3 regions of the Streptomyces sp. NPDC059398 genome follow, and region 2 is predicted to be linked to each of the others. Evidence: riboswitches for the same ligand, from Rfam matches in the RefSeq annotation. Region 2 holds a riboswitch; each other region holds the start of a gene.
What was found. Region 2 has a riboswitch for thiamine pyrophosphate ahead of ACFXBC_RS27055 (thiamine ABC transporter substrate binding subunit). Riboswitches for the same ligand answer to the same signal wherever they lie in the genome.

Region 1 (4,609 bases), on a different contig from region 2:
TCCGCGCGCTTCGAGATGTTCGTGACGCCGGAGCGGCTGGACGCCTGGTATCTGGAGTCCGGCGTCGTCGACGCGATCGCCCCGGGCGACGAGGACGACGTACAGCAGGCGACGGCCGTGCGTGAGGCCGTCTACGAGCTGATCACGGCTCGCCGCCTCGGGGAGCCGTTCGGCCGGGACCCGCTCGACGTGCTGAACGAGGCGGCCCGCAGGCCCCCCGCGACACCGCAGCTCACCGGGGCGGGGCGCCGGACCGAAGCCACGCCCGAACAGGCCCTGTCGACCGTCGCCCGGCTCGCCGTCGAGCTGCTCAGCGGGCCGGACGTCCCCCTGCTCAAGGAGTGCGGCAATCCCCAGTGCACCCGTGTCTACATCGACCGGTCCCGCGGGGTGCGGCGGCAGTGGTGCGGTATGGACTCGTGCGGCAACAAGATCAAGGCTGCCGCCTACCGTGCGCGCAGGAAGAACGCGCACACCGCGACCGCCCGCTGAGCGCGGCGCCGGAGGCCCGGAGGATCCGCGCCTGAGCTCACCCCGTACGGGTCGGCGCCGGCCTGGTGCGCTCCAACTCCTGTACGAGCAGGAGCAGATCGGCGGGGGCCGCGGTGAGGCGGACCCGGGTACCGGAGTCGAGGAGTTCGGCGACGTACCAGCTTGCCGGTGTTCTGCGCTCCGAGCTTTTCGGGCGCCGCAGCCCCTGTACGGTGAAGCGCCCCTCGGGTATCTCCTTGCCGACGAGACGGCCGGGCCCGCCGTGCGGCAGCACCGCCATCGGGCCGGCGCCGAGGACGACATGGCTGCCCAGGAGGTCCGGATCGTACGGCCTGTCCTGCAGGAAGCGGGCGGGCAGGAAGACGTCCTTCCCCTCGGGCAGCGGGCGCGGTTCGACCGGTCTGATCCGGCCGGTCGCCCGCCAGGCCCAGACCAGGAGCGCGATCACCGTCAGCACCCCGACGGCGGCCACTGGGACCGCGACGGCCCGCCCCGGGCGCAGTCCGCCGAGCGGTACCGCCCACAGAGCGGCGGCGGCCAGGGGAACGGGGAAGAAGAACACGCCCGGCCGGGCCGGTTCGCCGGGGGTGACGGGGCGTCCGTCGCGCGGCCGGCGCACCAGCAGCAGGACGGCGAGGAGACCGGCCGCGAGGATCAGGAAGACCACGCCTCCGGCGATCCCGCCGGGACGTGGCAGGTCCTCGTTCGCAGTGTGCTGCCGGCTCGCGACCTTCATCAGGTCGCCGCGCCACCAGGTCAGGGTGACGTGGTCACCGGGGCCGAAGGCGGCTGCGGTGTCGTAGGCGACGCTCAGCCGGTCCACCGGCTCATCGCCGCGGAAGTAGAGCCAGTCGTTGTGGTTGTCGTGGTCCAGCTCGGCCTTGGTCCGCTCGATCACCGCGGGCAGCGTGGTGACGCAGTCGGCGCGCGGATCGGCAGGTGCCGAGGCCGGGCACGGTGCCGCCGCCCGCCAGTCCCGGTCCCGCCGCTCCTCGGACGACACCCCGCCCACGGCGAAGCAGGTGGCCCCCGCGACGGCCGACAAACACAGCAGCAGCGGCAGCAGCCGCGCACGTATGAACCGCCCCGCCCGCAGGCGTGGAGCCGGATCCCCCATCCCGAACACGCTGCCGATTCTGTCATGTTCCCCTCCCGGCCGGGGCCGACAGCGGGATGCGGGCCGCAGCGCCCCGTCCGGTCGCCTCCCCGAACAGCCCGTCCGCGCACCGCACTTCAGCTCCGCGGGCGGCTACCGAGCGGCCGGGCGGCGCAGCCTGAGGGGTGCGTAGACGGCGAGCGCGGTGAGGAACGCCACGTAGTAGGCGAGGTCGGCGCCGTGCAGGGCCGCGGCCACCGGACCCGTGTAGAGGCCGGTGTTCATGAAGGGGACCGCCGCCGCGAAGGCGGCGCAGAACGCCACCAGCGCGGACAGGCCGTACCGCCGGTGACCGCTCTCCGCCACCGGGTCGACCGGCTCGCCCGCACGGGCCCGCGCGAACCAGTCGACAGCCACCACGGCGACGAAGCCGGGGATCCAGTAGCCGACGAACAGCAGGACGTTCTGGAAGCGGGCGGCGGTGTCGGCGGCATGCATCCACAGCACCAGCGGGAAACCGAGAACGGCGGCGAGCGCGGCGGCCAGCGGGCGCGGTACGCGCAGTCCGATGGTCTGCAGGGCCAGCGAACCGCTGTAGTCGTTCATGGCGTTGCTGCACAGCGCGGCCAGCGCCACCGCCAGCAGCCCCAGCGCGCCGAGTACACCGCCGCCCAGCAGTTCGTCGACCCCGCGCGCGGTCTGGTCGGTGAAGACGGAGGCCCCCCACAGCCCCAGCGACTGGACGGCCACGAAGGAGACGCTGACGCCGAGGAGCGTGTACCAGAACATACGGGTACGGGAGGTGTTCTTCGGCAGGTAACGGCTGAAGTCACTGGCGTACGGCGCCCACGAAAGGGCCAGGCTGAGGGCGATGGTGCTCGTCAGGACGAACGCACCGGCGCGGTCGGCGCCGTGGACGCTCCCGGACGAGCTGTGGACGCTGCCGGGGAGCCGGAGCGCCAGGGCGACGAAGGCGGCGGCGAGCACGAAGGTCATCAGCTTCTGCATCCGGTGGATCGCCTCGTAGCCCAGTACTCCGAGTGACCCCTGTCCGGCCATCATCACCAGCACCCCCAGCCAGAAGGGCCAGCCGCAGAGCCGGGCGAGCGCGTCACCGCCGAACAGCCCGATGAGGGCGTCCCAGGCCACCGACGAGAGCCACTGCAGCAGGCCGGGCACCGCGACGGACCGGCCGAACGCGAGCCGGGCCAGCGGCAGCTGGCCCGCCCCCGTGCGGCTGCCCCAGGTTCCGAGGTACGCGGTGGGGACGGCGCCGACGAGGGTGCCCAGCACCACGGCCAGCAGGGCGGTGGGCAGGTCCAGGCCGAGCGCGATTCCGACGGTGCCGGTGAAGACTCCCGTCATGGTCAGATTCGGCGCGAACCATACGGTGAACAGCCGGCCGGGGCGGCCGTAGCGGTGCTGCTCGGGCACCGGCGCGATACCGCGTGCCTCGATCCGCAGGTCGCCGGGGGCGGCGGGCATCCGGCCGTCGAAGACGGACCGGTTCTCTGTGGCCGACGTGCTGCTCGGAGCAGGTGGCAATGACATGAGCGACATCCCTCCGCCAGTGCTAACTGGTTCAGGTTCGGCGGGTGTGATCTCAGCCCCTGGGCGGGGCACCCCGTGTCCGGTACGTCTGCAAGGCTAACGCGCGGCGTCGGGCCGTCCGCGGTGAGGGGGCCCGGCCGTGCACCCCGGCGGTCCCGCCGTCCGGGGCGGTGAGGCCGGCACGGCGGTCCGCGGCTCGGTCCCGCCGTTCATCCCGCGGCGAGGAGGGCGGGCAGCTCACGCATGTCGTCGAAGACCACGGTGTCCGGCCCGTGCAGCCACTCCGCGGGGGTGAGACCGCCGCAGTAGCCGAACGCGCGCATCCCGGCTGCGCGGGCTGCGTGTACGCCGTAGCGGCTGTCCTCGATCACGGCGCAGACCTCGGGGGCGAAGCCCATCTGCCGTGCCGCGTGCAGGAAGAGGTCGGGTGCGGGCTTGCCGTTGGCGACTTCCGACGCGCTGTAGATGCGGCCTTCGAAGCGGGGGTAGAGCCCGGTCAGACCGAGGGTGTGGCGGAGGCCGTTGTGGCCGCTGCTCGATGCCACACAGGTGGGCAGCCCGATCCGGTCCAGGGCCTCCACCACACCGTCTACAGAGGTGAGTTCGGCCTCCATGGCGGTGCGGTACAGCTGTTTCTGCTCCGCCTCCCAGCCATCCGGGATCCGGATCCCGAGGTGTTGCTCGATGTCGGCGATCATGTCGGCGTGCGAGCGGCCGACGAAGCGTTCGACGACCTCGGCCTCGCTGAGCGGCCAGCCGAGCGCCGCCAGGCTCACCGCGTCCACACGGACCGCGATGCGCTCGCTGTCCACCAGAACGCCGTCGCAGTCGAATATCACGAGTTCAATGGGCCTGGTCACACCGGCATGCTACGGGAGCGGGCGAGTGGGGCCCAGGGTGCGGGTGAACCATGATCGCCTACGCGCGGACCGGGCCCCGGCCGCGTTCCGCGGGGCGCATCCGCGACGGCCCGCGCCCCTACGCCCCGGGCGGATGTCAGGACCGGCTCAGCGGGGCCCCGGCGCGCCGTCCTCCCGTTGGCTCCAGGAGGCGAGCAGGCGGTGGATGGCCTCGGCGGCCTCGGGGATCGCGGCCACGGAGCAGGTCTCGTCGGTGACATGCGCCTGGTCGGGGTCGCCGGGGCCGTAGATGACGACCGCACGGGCGTCCACCTTCGCGGCCAGTACCGAGGCGTCGGTGAAGTAGGTGGCGTACTGCGGCTGCCCGGCGTCCTGCGCGGGGCGCAGGGCGCCCGACACGTCACGGACGAGTGCGGTGCCGGGGTCGGTGTCCACGCCGTCCAGGTCGAGTACCCGCTCGATCCTGGTGCCGGGCCCGGCCAGCTGTCCGATGGCCCGCAGCGCGTCGTCGGAGCTGAAGCCGGGGACGGTACGGATGTCGACCATCAGCTCGGCGCGGTCGGGGACGAGGTTGGGCTGGACACCGGCGTGGAAGGTGCCCACGTTGACG
Region 2 (4,609 bases):
AACTCCTCGACCCGGTGCGCCTGTTCGGCCCGGGGAACGGACCGCATCCGCAGCCCGAAGGCCACATTGCCCGCCACATCACGCTGCGGGAAGAGCTGGTGGTCCTGGAACATCAGACCCACTCCGCGCCGGTGCGCCGGCACCCCGCCCTGCTCGGCGCCGTCGAGCAGCACCCGCCCGGCGGAAGCGGGCTGCAGCCCCGCCACCACCCGCAGCAGCGTCGACTTGCCGCTCCCGCTCGGCCCGAGCACACAGACCGTCTCGTGCTCGGCGACCGACAGGTCCACCGCGTCCAGCGCCGTCCGCTGCCCGAAGCGGACCGTCACACCGTCCAGTTGCAGCATCAGAACTCTCCAGAGCGGTCGGTACGGACGCGTTCGAGCACCAGCAGCGATACGGCGCACACCAGCATCAGGATCGTGGAAAGGGCCATCGCCTGCCCGTAGTTGAGCTCACCTGCCCGCCCGAGCAGCCGCGCCACCGCGACCGGGAGCGTCGGGTTGTCGGGCCTCGCGATGAAGACGGTCGCCCCGAACTCCCCCAGCGAGACGGCGAACGCGAACCCGGCGGCGACCAGCAGCGCCCTGCGCACCAGCGGCAGGTCCACCTCGCGCCAGGCCCGCAGCGGCGAGGCCCCGAGCACCGCAGCCGCCTCCCGTAGCCGCCCGTCCACGGCGCGCAGCACCGGCAGCATCGTGCGTACGACGAAGGGCACCCCCACCAGCGCCTGCGCGAGCGGCACCAGGAGCCAGGACGAGCGCAGATCGAGCGGCGGCCTGTCGAGGGTGATCAAAAACCCGAAGCCGACGGTGACCGCGGAGACCCCGAGGGGAAGCATCAGCAGGGCGTCGAACCCGCGTACCAGCCGGCCGGCCCGCCGGGTGAGCGCGGCGGCCGCGAGTCCGCCGACAACCAGGGCGATCCCGGTCGCGACCACGGCGTACCGCACGGAGTTCCAGACCGCTTCGAGGGGCGGGACCGGAAACGTTCCACCGCTCGCCCCCTGCGACTGGAGCGCCCGGTAGAAAGCGAAGCCGTACCCCCCGGGCCCGTCGAGCGAGCGCGCGACCAGTACCCCCAGGGGCAGCAGGATCAGTACGGCGATCACCGCGAGCACCCCGCCGACCAGCGTCCACTGGCCCGTGCCCGCCGGACGGCGCGAGGTGAGCGCCGGGTCGACGAGGCTCAGCGCGCTCTCCCGGCGCCGCACGGTCCAGGCGTGCAGCGCGAGGATCGCCCCGACCGCGGCGAACTGCACCAGGGTCAGCACGGCGGCCGTCGGCAGGTCGAGCAGTTCGGCGGTCTCCCGGTAGATCTCCACCTCCAGCGTGGAGAAGGTGGGTCCGCCGAGGATCTGCACCACACCGAAGGAGGTGAAGGTGAAGAGGAAGACCATCAGCGAGGCCGCCGCGAGGGCGGGCGTCAGTGCGGGCAGAGTCACCCGCCGCCAGGCGGCGAACCGGGAGGCGCCGAGCACCCGCGCGGCCTCCTCCTGGCGCGGGTCGAGCTGCGACCAGAGGCCGCCCACGGTCCGTACGACCACCGCGTAGTTGAAGAAGACGTGCGCGAGCAGGATCGCCCAGACGGTGGTGTCCAGGCGTACGCCCCACAGCTGGTCGAGCAACCCGCCGCGGCCGAGCAGCGCGAGGAAGGCCGTCCCGACGACGACGGTGGGCAGCACGAACGGCACCGTCGCCACCGCGCGCAGCAGCTGCTTGCCGGGGAAGTCGAAGCGGGCGAAGACATAGGCGCCGGGGAGCGCGATCAGCAGCGTCAGCCCGGTCGACGCGCACGCCTGCCAGGTGGTGAACCACAGGACGTGCAGGATGTCGGGCCGGTCGAGGACCTCACCGAACCGCCCCAGCTGCCACGAGCCGCCCGCCCTGAGGCCCCGGCCGACGATTGCTGCCACCGGGTAGGCGAAGAAGACCGCGAAGAAGGCGGCGGGCACGGCCATCAGCGCGAGCCGCACCGCGGTCCCGCGCCGGGCCGTCCCCCGCGCGGACGGCCCGGCGTGCGGCGGGGTGGCTACTTCAGGACGATCGAGGACCACGACTTGACCCACTGATCACGGTTCTTGGCGATTGTGCCCGGTGCGACCGTCTCGGGGTGGCCGACCTTCGCGCCGAACCGCGTGAAGACCGCGGGCTCCTTCGCCCCGTTCACCACCGGGTCAACGAACATGTTGAGCGGCATGTCCTCCTGGAACTTTTTGCTGATGAGGAAGTCGATCAGCGCCTTGCCGCCCGCCGCGTTCCTCGCGCCGTCGAGGAGCCCGGCGAACTCGGTCTGCCGGAAGCAGGTGGCGGTGGCCACGCCGGTCGGGGCGGTCTTCGGCTGCGGCTTGGCGTACAGCACCTCGGCGGGCGGGCTCGACGCGTACGAGACGACGAGCGGCCGGTCGCCCTTGGCCTTTCTGCCGCCGGCCGAGCCGGAGAAGTCGTTGTTGTACGCCTGCTCCCAGCCGTCGTCGACCTTGACGCCGTTGGCCTTGAGCTTCTTCCAGTACGCCTGCCAGCCGTCGTTGCCGTACCGGGCGACCGTGCCGAGCATGAAGCCGAGCCCGGGTGAGGAGGTGGCCACGTTCTCGGTGACGAGGAGGTTCTTGTACTGGGGCTTGATCAGGTCGTCGAAGCTGTGGGGCGGGGCGATGCCGTGGTCCGCGAAGTACTTCTTGTCGTAGTTGACGCAGAGGTCGCCGCTGTCGATGGGCGTGACCCGGTGCTTTCCGGCGTCGAGCTGGGCGGCGGGCTCGACCTGGTCCAGGCCCTTGGCCCGGTACGGCGTGAAGAGGCCGTTGCTCAGGGCCCGGGACAGCAGGGTGTTGTCGACGCCGAAGAAGACGTCGCCGCGCGGGGAGCCCTTGCTCAGGATCTCCTGGTTGAGCGCGGCACCGGCGTCCCCGCTCTTGAGGACGTGGACGGTGTAGCCGGTCTCCTTGGTGAACTCCTTGAGTACGGCGGGAGACGCGGCGAAGGAGTCATGGCTGACGAGCGTCACGACCTTCGAACTCCCGGCGTCCGAACCGGAGTCGCCGGAACTCCCGCAGGCGGCGAGCGCCGTGACGCCCAGCGCGGCGGCCAGCGCGGTCGCGGCCGGCCTGGTGATGCCGGGCTTTCGGGTGCTCGGCGTTCTGCCGGACTCACGCGCCCGCTTGGTGGTGCTCACTGATTCCTCCTGGGATGGGACATCCAGGAAGAGACGCGGCCCTGCCCACGGGAAGCGGGCAGGGCTGAACAGCTTGAGTAGTGACCGAACTTCCTACCCGGAATGACCCGGGCAAGGTCCAGAGGGTCTGCGGCGTGGCCGCACTCTCAGCGCTGTGGCGCTCCCCTGTCGGAATATGAAAATGTGCCGCCCACGTTACACGGCCCCTCCCTCGGCGCCACGGGCACTACCGCTCGGCGACCGGGCGGTGACCGTGACCGGGCCGGGCGCTACCGCTCGGCGGCCGCCAGCTGCCCGCACGCTCCGTCGATCTCCTGGCCGCGGGTGTCCCGTACGGTCACGGGAACCCCGTGGGCGGCGATGGCCGCGACGAACGCCTTCTCGTCCTCCGGCCTGGAGGCGGTCCACTTGGAGCCCGGTGTCGGGTTGAGCGGGATCAGATTGACATGGACCGGCTTCCCCTTGAGCAGCCGTCCCAGCCGGTCGCCGCGCCAGGCGTGGTCGTTGATGTCGCGGATGAGCGCGTACTCGATGGAGACCCGGCGGCCGGACTTCGCCGCGTACTCCCACGCCGCGTCCAGCACCTCACGGACCTTCCACCGGGTGTTCACCGGGACGAGGGTGTCGCGCAGCTCGTCGTCCGGGGCGTGCAGCGAGACCGCGAGGCGGCACTTGAAGCCCTCGTCGGCGAAGCGCAGCATCGCGGGCACCAGGCCGACCGTGGACACGGTGATCCCGCGCTGCGACAGCCCGAGGCCGTCCGGCTCGGGGTCGGTCAGCCGCCGGATCGAGCCGACCACCCGCTTGTAGTTGGCGAGGGGCTCGCCCATCCCCATGAAGACGATGTTGGAGAGCCGCGCGGGCCCGCCGGGCACCTCGCCGTCACGCAGCGCGCGCATGCCGTCGACGATCTGGTGCACGATCTCGGCCGTCGAGAGATTGCGGTCGAGACCGGCCTGGCCGGTGGCGCAGAAGGGGCAGTTCATACCGCAGCCGGCCTGCGAGGAGATACACATCGTGACCCGGTCCGGGTAGCGCATCAGCACCGACTCGACCAGCGTGCCGTCATGCAGCTTCCAGAGCGTCTTACGGGTGGTGTCGTTGTCACAGCTGATGTGACGCACCACGCTCATCAGGTCGGGGAGCAGCGCCTCCCGCAGCTTCTCGCGCGAGGCGGCCGGGATGTCGGTCCACTCGGCGGGGTCGTGGGCGTACCGCGCGAAGTAGTGCTGCGACAGCTGCTTGGCACGGAACGGCTTCTCGCCGGTCTCGGCCACGGCGTCCTTGCGCTCGGCTGGCGTGAGGTCGGCGAGGTGGCGCGGGGGCTTCTTGGCTCCGCGGGGCGCGACGAAAGTGAGTTCTCCGGGCTTAGGCATGGTCCATCCAGTGTCGCAGACACCGGAGGGAGGGCCCGCCGCCCTGTGGACGACGGCCCTCCCTC
Region 3 (4,609 bases), on a different contig from region 2:
AAGCGTGCGTCCGAGAGCGCGTCGTCCCACTTCTGCGCATCCGGATGCCCCTTCGCGAGATCCGCCGCATGGGCCGCGATCTTGTAGGTGATCACGCCGGTCTTCACGTCGTCCCGGTTGGGCAGTCCCAGGTGCTCCTTGGGCGTGACATAGCAGAGCATGGCCGTGCCCCACCAGGCGATCATCGCCGCACCGATACCGGAGGTGATGTGGTCGTACGCCGGGGCCACGTCCGTGGTGAGCGGGCCGAGCGTGTAGAAGGGAGCCTCCTCGCAGATCTCCTGCTGGAGGTCGACGTTCTCCTTGATCTTGTGCATCGGGACGTGCCCGGGGCCCTCGATCATCGTCTGTACACCATGACGTTTGGCGATCGTGTTGAGTTCCCCGAGGGTGCGCAACTCCGCGAACTGCGCCTCGTCGTTGGCGTCCGCGATCGACCCGGGCCGCAGCCCGTCGCCCAGCGAATAGGTGACGTCGTAGGAGGCCAGAATGGCGGAGAGCTCCTCGAAGTGCTCGTACAGGAAGGACTCCTTGTGGTGCGCCAGGCACCACGCGGCCATGATCGAGCCGCCGCGCGAGACGATGCCGGTCTTGCGGCGCGCGGTGAGCGGCACATACCGCAGCAGCACGCCGGCGTGCACCGTCATGTAGTCGACGCCCTGTTCGGCCTGTTCGATGACGGTGTCCTTGTAGATCTCCCAGGTCAGCTCCTCGGCCTGGCCGTCGACCTTCTCCAGGGCCTGGTAGAGCGGCACCGTGCCGATCGGGACGGGCGAGTTGCGCAGCACCCACTCGCGGGTGGTGTGGATATTGCGCCCGGTGGACAGGTCCATGACCGTGTCGGCGCCCCACTTGGTGGCCCAGGTCATCTTGTCCACCTCCTCCTCGATGGAGGAAGTGACCGCGGAGTTCCCGATGTTGGCGTTGACCTTCACCAGGAACCGTTTCCCGATGATCATCGGCTCGATCTCCGGGTGGTTGACGTTGGCCGGCAGAACAGCCCGACCCGCGGCGATCTCCTCCCGTACGACCTCGGGGGAGACGTTCTCCCGGATCGCGACGTACTCCATCTCCGGAGTGATCTCCCCGCGCACGGCGTACGCGAGCTGGCTCACCGCACGCCCCTCGCGCCCCCTCCTGGGCTGGCGGGGACGGCCGGGGAAGACCGCGTCGAGGTTACGGAGTCCGCCGCGCGGCGATGTGTGCTTGATCCCGTCGTCCTCGGGACGGGCCGGTCGGCCCGTGTACTCCTCGGTGTCGCCGCGGCCGATGATCCAGTTCTCCCGGAGCGGGGCGAGCCCGCGCCGTACATCGGTCTCGACGGTGGGGTCGGTGTACGGGCCCGACGTGTCGTACAGCGCCACGTCCTGCCCGTTGGTGAGGTGCACCTGCCTGACCGGCACCCTGAGGTCCGCGCGTGAGCCCTCGGGGCCCGCGACATATCCCTTGTGCCAGCCCGGCTTGCGCTCGTTCTGGTCGGTGGCAGGCGTGTGTGCGTCCACTGTGGTCATGAGACCTACTCCCTACGCCGGCATTACCCGGTAACAGGTTCGGCGGTCGGCGCAGCTCCCCAGCAGACTGCTGGTCAGCGCCCTCTCAGCCCGGTGCTCCGAGCTCCCGCGTGTGCAAAGGTGCCTCCACGCTAACGCCCTGGGCCGCACGCTGAACAGAGGGCCTCCCCGTTCTTGCGATGATCGGGCGGTGACAGCACTGACCGAACCGCCCCCCGGCGAGCACGTCCATACGCACAGCCACGGCCCCGCGGCGCCCGTCTCCCGGCATCTGCGCAAGGTCATCGCGGCGGTGCTGATTCCTTTCGCCACGGCGGTGGTTGTCGGTCTCGTGGCCCTCTGGCCGGGCGGGGCGCCGCACCATGCCCGCAGCGGAGTCGGGTTCGACCGGCAGACACAGCAGGGCTCAGTGGTGGAGATCACTGCGGTCAACTGTGCGGATCTGCACGCCAGTCAGTCGTCGACGGGCGGCGGGGGCACGGCCGGGGGCGGCGGTGCGGCCGGGGGCGTCGCGTCGCCGGGCTCCGGCGGCGGTGCGGCATCGCCGGGCGCCCGGTGCAAGAAGGCGAAGATCGAGGTGTCGAGCGGCAAGGACAAGGGCCGCACCTTCACCGAGGTCGTCCAGCCGGACTCCCCGCGCCAGTTGCGCCGGGGGCAGGGCGTGATCGTGGCATACGCCCCCGACGCACCGCGCGACCTGCAGTACTCGGTCTCCGATGTGGACCGGAAGTTCCCGATGGTGCTGCTCGCCGGAGTCTTCGCGCTGGTGGTGGTCGCGGTGGGCCGGCTGCGGGGGCTGATGGCGCTGGTGGCACTGGCCGTCAGCTTCGCCGTGCTGACGCTGTTCATCCTGCCCGCGATTCTGCACGGGTCGAATCCGCTGGTCGTGGCGGTGATCGGGGCGAGCGCCATCATGCTGATCGCGCTCTACACCTGCCACGGCCTGACAGCGCGGACCTCGGTCGCCGTCATCGGCACGCTGATCTCGCTGATACTGATCGGGCTGCTCGGTTCGCTCTTCATCGGCTGGGCGAGCCTGACCGGCAACACCGACGACAGCACCGGACTGATCCATGGCCTCTACCCGCACATCGACATGAGCGGGCTGCTGCTGGCGAGCGTCATCATCGGATCGCTGGGGGTGCTGGACGACGTGACGGTCACCCAGACCTCGGCCGTCTGGGAACTCCACCAGGCCGACCCCACGATGGGGGCCCGTGGGCTCTACCGCGCGGGTATCCGGATCGGCCGCGACCACATCGCGTCCGTGGTCAACACGCTGGTGCTCGCCTACGCGGGCGCGGCGCTGCCCCTGCTGCTGCTCTTCTCGATCGCGCAGAGCGGCGTGGGGACGGTGGCCAACTCGGAGCTGGTCGCGGAGGAGATCGTACGGACCCTGGTGGGGTCGATCGGCCTGGTCGCCTCGGTGCCGGTGACCACGGCGCTCGCCGCGCTCGTGGTCTCGGCCGACCGTACGGGCGTGGCGTCCGGGGGCGCGGCGGGCGGTGGGACGGCGCTGACGCTCACCGGAGCGGGCCGCGCCCGGGGCGGCCGGGGCCGCCGTCGCAGGCGCTGATCAGCCGGTGCGCCGGTCTCAACCCGCGTTCTCCTCCGCGAGGATCCGCCCGAGCGCCGCCTCCAGATGCCCGTCGAAGTCGCCCAGGCTGCGCTCCTCACCGAGCGGGACGATCTTGTCGGTACGGTCCAGGAAGGCGATCAGCGGGGCGCTGCCCGCCCGGAACAGCGCGCGGTCCGCGCCGACCTGGAGGCGCAGATGGACGTCGGCCAGCCCTGACGGGTCGCTCGGCGCGATGTGCACATCGCCGTCCCCCGTCGGGGCGTTGATCCCGTCGAGAAGCAGCTCGCGGCCGAACGTCCAGGTCACCGGCGCGTCCCCGGGAAGGTGGAAGGTCATCCGGACCGCGTACGGATCACTCACCTCGTAGCACAGCTCCACCGGGATACGGAAGGAGAGCTCCTCGGAGACGAGGAAGCTCATCATGACCTCTGCCTGGACCGATTCGCGCATGTCCCTACCCCGCAGTAGACGCCGTGTTGGTTCACAAGTTGGCCGGGAATGTGCGTCCAGGCCCTCTTGACGTAATCGTGCTGTAAGCGCAAACAGATCACAAGGAGTGATATTTCAGATACTGATAGAGAACGCAAGTGAATCGAGCAGAGGCATCAGTTCGGAGCGTAACGTTTTGACTGCGGAGAGCAACTTGACTTGCTGGTGTACGGGGCCGGAAACAGCCATTGCCGCAGCCACTGGACCGACCGTGACCGGGACGGCCGCGCAGACGGTTCCGATGGCGTACTCCTGCCGCTCGACCACCGGTTGTATCCGCTCGGCCGCAGCCAGTCTCCGCAGGAAGACGCACCGGTCCCGCACGGAATAGCGGGTCAGCGAACGTACCGGATGGCGGTCCAGGTGATCTTCGCGGGAGGCTTCATCGAGCTGGCTCAGGAGGCACTGGCCGAGGGCGTGTGCATGACCGGTTTGACGGAAATCCGCCCACTCATCGACGGCCGGCGCAGCGGGAGTGTCGGCGACCGCGAGCAGGTCGATCTCACCCTCGCGGTACGCCGCAAAATAGACCGGAACCCCGAGCGCGTCCCGCCAGGAATTCAGTGATTCGATCAGCGTGGCGCGCCGGTTCCGTGCGGCGCAGCGGCCGGCCAGCCGCTCTGCGGCGGCCCCGGGCACGAACACACCGTTCTCCCGGCGCACATAGCCCTCATGGGCCAGGGTGCGCAACAGGTGGTAGGCGGTCGGAAGGGGAAGACCCGCCTCCCTGGCCAGCTGTTTCGCGGGGGCCCCACCGCTGTGGGAGCTGACCTCCTCCAGCAGTCTGAGCGCGCGCTGCACCGAGCCGATCAAAGTCGGCGCAGCGGTGTGAGGTGCTGTGGCCAAAGAGTCACCCCCAGCATGCCGACGGTGGGTCCCGTACCCGTGAGGGCTCACCCCTCATGGGTCCCGCCGCGCACAATCTGCTGGTCAGCGCCCTTTCAGGCCGGATTCCCGAGGAGGCGGCAAGGATTTCTCACTGTAGCCACAGCCTCCGTCCGGGCGTGGGGATTTGCCGCCCCGTCCCTCC

Region 1: linked by a shared signal. The riboswitch ahead of ACFXBC_RS18845 (purine-cytosine permease family protein) and the one ahead of ACFXBC_RS27055 (thiamine ABC transporter substrate binding subunit) in region 2 are both predicted to bind thiamine pyrophosphate.
Region 3: linked by a shared signal. The riboswitch ahead of thiC (phosphomethylpyrimidine synthase ThiC) and the one ahead of ACFXBC_RS27055 (thiamine ABC transporter substrate binding subunit) in region 2 are both predicted to bind thiamine pyrophosphate.

The regions. Positions count from the first base shown of each region.
Region 1 covers NZ_JBHYWP010000049.1:23,969-28,577, forward strand. Annotated here, with positions in the region: gene ACFXBC_RS18835 (CGNR zinc finger domain-containing protein) at 1-492, shown strand, start outside; gene ACFXBC_RS18840 (hypothetical protein) at 530-1,618, opposite strand; gene ACFXBC_RS18845 (purine-cytosine permease family protein) at 1,742-3,148, opposite strand; TPP riboswitch at 3,131-3,225, opposite strand; gene ACFXBC_RS18850 (HAD family hydrolase) at 3,349-3,999, opposite strand; gene ACFXBC_RS18855 (M20/M25/M40 family metallo-hydrolase) at 4,147-4,609, opposite strand, start outside.
Region 2 covers NZ_JBHYWP010000091.1:25,816-30,424, forward strand. Annotated here, with positions in the region: gene ACFXBC_RS27045 (ABC transporter ATP-binding protein) at 1-344, opposite strand, end outside; gene ACFXBC_RS27050 (ABC transporter permease) at 344-1,957, opposite strand; gene ACFXBC_RS27055 (thiamine ABC transporter substrate binding subunit) at 2,029-3,108, opposite strand; TPP riboswitch at 3,241-3,345, opposite strand; gene rlmN (23S rRNA (adenine(2503)-C(2))-methyltransferase RlmN) at 3,438-4,544, opposite strand.
Region 3 covers NZ_JBHYWP010000002.1:122,371-126,979, reverse strand. Annotated here, with positions in the region: gene thiC (phosphomethylpyrimidine synthase ThiC) at 1-1,511, opposite strand, end outside; TPP riboswitch at 1,504-1,631, opposite strand; gene ACFXBC_RS01730 (YibE/F family protein) at 1,702-3,087, shown strand; gene ACFXBC_RS01725 (SsgA family sporulation/cell division regulator) at 3,106-3,540, opposite strand; gene ACFXBC_RS01720 (IclR family transcriptional regulator) at 3,655-4,425, opposite strand.